One region of the Tsukamurella pseudospumae genome, then DNA from elsewhere that is predicted to be linked to it. Evidence: predicted binding sites of a transcription regulator. Region 1 holds the regulator's gene; each other region holds the start of a gene.

Region 1 (2,266 bases):
CGCCACGCGCCCGCCCTGCCGGGAATCCACTATCGCCATCCGAGTGGTCATCCGCTTCTCCTTCGCTCGTGCTGTGCCGTCAGTACCGCGGGGTGACCAGCGTCTGCCCTGCGTGGACCCGCCCGTCGCGGAGCCCGTTGATCTCCTCGATCTCCGCGATCACCGAGGCCGGCGCATGATCGGGCGCGATCTCACGGGCGATCTGCTCGAGGCTCTGGCCCGTACGCACCGTGACGATCGACGTGAGCGCGGGCTGCGCGGCGCCGGCCGGGGCGGGATCCGCCTGCTGCGCGCCGCCGAACAGGACCAGCAGGCCCACGAACGTGCCGACCGCGAACAGCAGGCACACGGCCAGGGACGGGCCCGGGGTGCGCCGGGCGCAGCCGTCCACCCGCGAGACACCGCGACGCGTCCGACCGACCGAACGCACGCGCGGGCGTTCGACGGTGCGCCGCGCCGCGCCGCGCGCTCCGGTCACGCGGACCGCGCCGGGCACCGTTCGAACAGCGCCCTCGGACACCTCGTTCGACGAGGTGATCGATCGGTCCGCCACCTCCTGCGAACGACTCCGGGCGAGCCGCGGCGACACGCCGCGGGCCCGGGTGGCGCCGCGCCGATCCGCGGCCGCCGAGCCGTGCCGCGCCAGTGCCTGCGCCTCGGCAGCGGGCTCCTGTGCTGCGGTGATGACATCCCGATCGATGATCGCGGTCATGATCTCTCCCTACGTCGGTAGCGGGTCCTTCTCGCTCACCTACAGGTCTATCGGAGGGGACTGACAAGTTTTTCCATCCAGCCCCACCAGTCACACCGGAGTGCGTGCAGGTGTTCGAAAGAACTTCTGTTCGATTTCTACCACACCCTCGAGCGGAGCGGAAGACACGCGGGCAAATTTCTCGAACAGATGTTTGTCATGACCCAGCGGCTCGACTACAGTGGGTTGCAGAACCGAACGGGCGTGAGGAGCGGCACATGGCAGAGGAACGACAGGTCCAGCATCGGGACAAGCGCTTCCGCGACGCGCAGGGCAATGTCTCGGAGGATCACCTCACGCGCCGGCAGAAGCAGGTGCTCGAGGTCATTCGGCGCTCCGTGCGCGATCGCGGCTACCCGCCCAGCATCCGCGAGATCGGAGACGAGGTGGGTCTGACCTCCACCTCGTCGGTCGCGCATCAGCTGCGCACTCTCGAGCGCCTGGGCTTCCTGCACCGCGATCCCAACCGCCCGCGCGCAGTGAACGTGCAGGGCGCCGAGGAGCGCACGGCGCAGGTCATCCAGAAGGTCATGGAGGACGAGGACAGGATGCCGGAGCCGGCGTTCGTGCCGGTGCTCGGCCGGATCGCCGCGGGCGGCCCCATCCTCGCGGAGGAGGCGGTGGAGGAGATCTTCCCGCTGCCGCGTGAGTTGGTGGGCGAGGGCTCGCTGTTCCTTCTCAAAGTGGTCGGCGAGTCGATGACCGACGCGGCGATCTGCGATGGGGACTGGGTGGTCGTCCGGCAGCAGTCCGTCGCCGAGAACGGCGACATCGTGGCCGCGATGCTCGACGGCGAGGCCACGGTGAAGACCTTCCGCCGCACGGGTCGCGACGTATGGCTGATGCCGCACAACCCGGCGTTCGACCCGATCCACGGGAACGACGCGGTGATCCTCGGCAAGGTCGTCACGGTCATGCGGCGGATCTGAGCGTTCCCGTTTCCGGCAGCGCCGGCTCGTCGACCTCCCGGTCGAGAGCCGGCGTTCGTCGTCCTCCGAGGGAGGCGATCGCGCACGCCGCGCCGCCCAGTGCCAGCCCCACGACCACGCCGGGATGCACCGGCTCGCCCAGCATCACGAAGGCGAAAAACGCGGAGACCGAGGGGATCACGGCGAACAGCATCGCGGCGCCGCTCGCGCCCGCGATGCCGATCACCCGCAGGTACAACGTGGTGGCAGTCATGGAGCTGAGCAGCACCATCAGCACGAGCACCACCGCGCCCTGCACCGGGTGGAGCACCGACGCGTCGAAGAGCAGCGTCAATGCGCCCGCCGGCACCGCCGCGACGAGCATGCCGACCGCGTTCCCCGCGACCGGATCGACGTCCCCGCAGAACCGCTGCTGGTAGACGCCGCCGAGCGCGATGCCAGCCAGTCCGAGCAGGGTGAAGCCGATGCCCGCCCCGGCATGGGCCAGCGCGGGCACCGTCGACCAGCACGCCGTCACGACCGCCGCCAGTCCGAGCACTGCGGCCAGTGCCCTGCGCACCGTCAGGTGCTCCCCGAGGACGAGACG
Region 2 (2,266 bases), on a different contig from region 1:
TCCGCACGTCGCGCACGACGGGCACAGCCTCACGGCGGGCGGGTTCGACAAGCGCGTGATCTACCTGGAATCGCGGGTGCTCACCGGCGTCGGTCGTGCGGTGGGCAGGCCCACGCTGCTCGACGGCCCGCTCCGGCGGCGCGTCGACCGGCTCAATCGGGCGCTCGCCGTGCCGGGTGAGGAGTTCGAAGCGGCGAGCCGGCTGGCCCTGATCGTCGAACGGCTGCAATGGCACCTGGACGGCAACCCCGAGCCGTCGCGAGCGCCGCGGAACCGGCCGCTCGCGCACGCCCTCCGCGACCTGCTCGACGGCTGCGTCCGCGAGGGCATGACCCTCGAGGAGGCCGGCCGTGTGCTCCACGTGGACCCGACGCACCTGGTCAGGGAGTTCTCCCAGGAGTTCGGGCTCCCGCCGCACCGGTACCTCATCGGCCGGCGGGTCGAGCTCGCCCGCAGGATGCTGCTGGCCGGCGGAGCTCCGGCGGACGTCTCCGTGGAGGTGGGCTTCCACGACCAGTCGCACCTCAACCGTCACTTCAAGTCGATGGTCGGGACCACGCCCGGCCGCTTCGCGCGGAGCGGCGAAACCGCAGCTCGGATGTGATCTCCGCGAGGTGCCCGGACGCGGCCGGACCGCTGCGCGGCGTGTCGCGCGTTCGATACTTGCTTCGAACGGTCGTTCGCCTATAGTCGGTGGTGTTCGACGCGAGAGCGAGCCGGCAGGGCGCGCATCCGATGCGGATGCGAAAACTTGTCAGTGGGTCCCTCTAACGTCCGTGGCAACTGAAGAACCCAGCGCCGGCAGCGTCTTCCCCGCTCCGGCCTTCAAGGACGGAGAGTCCCATGGCACCTGCGGCACCGGATCGCGACAAGGCCCTCGAGCTGGCCCTCGCACAGATCGACAAGAACTACGGCAAGGGCTCCGTCATGCGCCTCGGAGACGAGGTGCGTCAGCCCATCGCGGTGATCCCCACCGGCTCCATCGCGCTGGACGTGGCGCTGGGCATCGGCGGCCTGCCGCGCGGCCGCGTCATCGAGATCTACGGCCCGGAGTCCTCGGGTAAGACCACGGTGGCGCTGCATGCGGTCGCGGAGGCGCAGGCCAACGGCGGCATCGCGGCGTTCATCGATGCGGAGCACGCGCTCGATCCCGACTACGCCGCGAAGCTGGGCGTCGATACCGATGCCCTGCTGGTCTCACAGCCGGATACGGGTGAGCAGGCGCTCGAGATCGCGGACATGCTGATCCGCTCCGGCGCGCTCGACATCATCGTCATCGACTCGGTGGCGGCCCTGGTGCCCAAGGCTGAGATCGAGGGTGAGATGGGCGATAGCCACGTCGGCCTGCAGGCCCGCCTCATGAGCCAGGCACTCCGCAAGATGACGGGCGCGCTGAACAACTCGGGCACCACCGCCATCTTCATCAACCAGTTGCGCGAGAAGATCGGCGTCATGTTCGGCTCGCCCGAGACCACCACGGGTGGTAAGGCGCTCAAGTTCTACTCGTCGGTGCGTCTGGACGTGCGCCGCATCGAGACCCTCAAGGACGGGACCGACGCGGTCGGTAACCGTACTCGCGTCAAAGTCGTCAAGAACAAGGTCTCACCGCCGTTCAAGCAGGCCGAGTTCGACATCATCTACGGCCAGGGCATCAGCCGCGAGGGCTCGATCATCGACATGGGCGTCAATGAGGGCTTCATCCGCAAGTCGGGTTCCTGGTACACCTACGACGGTGACCAGCTGGGCCAGGGCAAGGAGAACGCCCGCAAGTTCCTGCTCGAGAACCCCGACGTCCGCGACGAGATCGAGAAGCGGATCAAGGAGAAGCTCGGCGTGGGCGCGGATATCACCGTCGATGCCGACGAGATCGCGCCGGCGCCCGTCGACTTCTAGGCCGCGATGTCCGACTACTCGGACGACGAGGTCGTGTCCCGGGGCCGTCGGCGATCTCACCGACCCCGGGACGACGGTGACGGGGAACCTCGGTGGCGGCAGGAGGTCGAGCAGGATCCGGCGAAGCGCGAGGCGCTCGCCCGCGACCTGATCTACCGTGCCCTCGGCATGCGGGACCATTCCCGGGCTGAGCTGCGGGCGAAGCTCGCCAAGAAGGGGTTCGACGAGGAGCTCACCGAGCGCATGCTCGACAAGTTCGTCGCCGCCGGCCTCATCGACGATGCGGCCTTCGCGGAGCGCTGGGTGCAGTCGCGGCACCAGTTCTCCGGCCGCGGGCGGCGCGCGTTGGCGCAGGAGTTGCGCAGTAAGGGCG
Region 3 (2,266 bases), on a different contig from region 1:
GCCGTCCGACGGTGCCGCGGAGACCTTGTCCTTGAGCTCGATGTGGATCCGCTCGGCGACCCGCTTGCCGATACCGGGGATCAGGCACAGCGTCTTGAGATCGCCGGACGCGATCGCCGTCTGCATCTGCGCCGGGTCCAACACGGCGATCGCCGCCATGGCGAGCCGGGGGCCGACCCCCTGCACCGTCTGGAGCAGGTGGAACAGCTCCTGCTGCGGGCCGTCGGTGAAGCCGTACAAGGTCTGCGAGTCCTCGCGGACCACCATCGACGTGAGCAGGAAGCCCTCACTCCCCCTGGTCAGCGTGCCGGCCGTGTTCGGGGCGACGAGGACCTTGTAGCCCACGCCGCCGCACTCGATCACGACGTGGTCCAGACCGATGTGCCGTACCTCGCCGCGCAGCGACGCGATCATCGCACTCCCCCCGTCACCTTCTTGGCCGCACGACGCTGCGCCGCGAGCCGCTGTTCGAACACCTTCTTCTGCTCCGCCGCCTTGCGATCGGCCTCCGCCATCCGCGCGATCATCGGCGCCCGCCAGCTGTGGCAGACCGCCAGCGCGAGCGCGTCGGCTGCGTCCGCGGGCTCCGGCGCCTTCTGCAGGCCGAGGATCCGCGTGATCATCGCCGTGACCTGGGCCTTGCCCGCGTTGCCGTTGCCCGTGACGGCCGCCTTGACCTCCGACGGAGTGTGGAAGTGCACGTCGATCCCCCGGCGCGCGGCCGCCAGCGCGACGACGCCGCCCGCCTGCGCCGTCCCCATCGCGGTGGAGACGTTGTGCTGCGCGAACACGCGCTCGACCGCGATCACGTCCGGCTCGTGGGTGTCCATCCAGAACTCCGCGGCGGTCCACACCGCGAGCAGGCGCTCCGGCAGCGGCATCGTGGGCGGCGTGCGCACCACGTCGACGTCGAGCGCGGTGACCTTGCGGCCCAGTCCCGACTCGACCACCGACAGGCCGCAGCGCGTGAGCCCGGGGTCCACCCCCATCACCCGCATGACCGCACCTCCGCGCACCGTCGAACACTCAAACCTTTGTTCGAGAGTATACCCCGCGCCCAGTACGCCGGTCCGCACCAACACGCTTCCCCGATTGAACACCGTTATGGAGAGCAAACCCGCAGGTCGGATTCTCCATAACGGTGTTCAATTCGGCTGGGGTCACTCGCAGATGACGGTGGGCACCGGGTCGTACTTGACGGTGCGGGTGTGGCGCGAGATCACGCTCCCGGACCGGGCGTCCGTGATCGTCCGGGTGTTGCTCGTGGTGAAGCCCGGCTGGCCGGTGCTGGCGACGCAGTGCGGGCCCTTCGGCAGCCGGATGGTCGACGGCTGGGTCGCCAGGCTGCGCGAGCCGGTGCTCGAGGACACCTCTCGGGTCTTGGTGCTCCACATCCGCACCGACACCGACGATGCGCCGCCGCTCGCCTCGATGACGATGCCGTACGGCGTGTTGTTCGTGAATTGCAGATCGATCGCGCCCTCGAAGACCGTGGCCTCCCGCGCCTCGGGGTACCGCGAGATGTAGTAGCTGTGCTCGGTGTGGCCGGCGTCCTCGAGGCCGGCGAAGTACGCGGCGTTGTACAACGTGGTCGCGAACTGCGAGATGCCGCCGCCCACGGCCTTGTCGGGGCGCCCGTTGTTGATGATGCCCGACTCGACGTAGCCCTGCGCCGTGCCGCGGGGACCGGTGTACCCGTTCAGCGAGAAGGTCTCCCCGGGCAGGACGACCGCGCCGTTCACCTGCTGGGCGACCCGCCGGATGTTCACGCCGGACGCGTCGCTGAATCCGCCGGTCGAGAACTCGCTGACGACCTCCCGCACGCCGAGCTCCTTCGCGCGCGCCGTGGTGAGCTTGGGCTCGACGGTCTTGAACTGCGCCGTCGCCGTGCGGCCCTGCGTGGACTGCTCGACGACGGCCTTGGACACCGCGTCGATCGTGGGGTCCCACACCACCTCGCGACCCGGGACCGCGTCGGTCACCGTCGGCGTGCCACCCGAGACGCTGAACCCCGCGTCCTTCGGCTTCGCGACCGCCGACTCGAGCCGCGTGCCGAGCAGCTTCTTCGCGGCCTCCCGGTCGACCTTCGGCGCGAGGTTGCCGGCACCGTCGGGCCGGAAGGACAGGAACGTGCCGATGTCCGCACCGGACACGCGCCCGACGGTGCCCGCGGGCGTCTGCCCGGAGCCGTCCCGACGGAGCACGACCTCGGCGGCGACGGCCTGCGCCGCCGCTCCGGTCGCGACCTTGTGCACGGTGTCCGAGG

The links. Region 1 encodes LexA, which represses DNA repair genes until DNA is damaged. Its sites were predicted from a motif close to CGAACANNTGTTCG; they were not measured.
Region 2: a site for LexA is predicted at 670-683, ahead of recA (recombinase RecA). Genes of this name have one in related genera too.
Region 3: a site for LexA is predicted at 1,028-1,041, ahead of ruvC (crossover junction endodeoxyribonuclease RuvC). Genes of this name have one in related genera too.

Annotation. Positions count from the first base shown of each region.
Region 1 covers NZ_LSRF01000056.1:516,398-518,663, forward strand. The annotation lists gene AXK60_RS25925 (LysM peptidoglycan-binding domain-containing protein) at 80-712, opposite strand; gene lexA (transcriptional repressor LexA) at 970-1,680, shown strand; gene AXK60_RS16925 (DMT family transporter) at 1,664-2,266, opposite strand, start outside.
Region 2 covers NZ_LSRF01000012.1:19,569-21,834, reverse strand. The annotation lists gene AXK60_RS07990 (helix-turn-helix domain-containing protein) at 1-604, shown strand, start outside; gene recA (recombinase RecA) at 844-1,893, shown strand; gene AXK60_RS07980 (regulatory protein RecX) at 1,900-2,266, shown strand, end outside.
Region 3 covers NZ_LSRF01000001.1:489,272-491,537, reverse strand. The annotation lists gene ruvA (Holliday junction branch migration protein RuvA) at 1-414, opposite strand, end outside; gene ruvC (crossover junction endodeoxyribonuclease RuvC) at 411-998, opposite strand; gene AXK60_RS02295 (VanW family protein) at 1,161-2,266, opposite strand, start outside.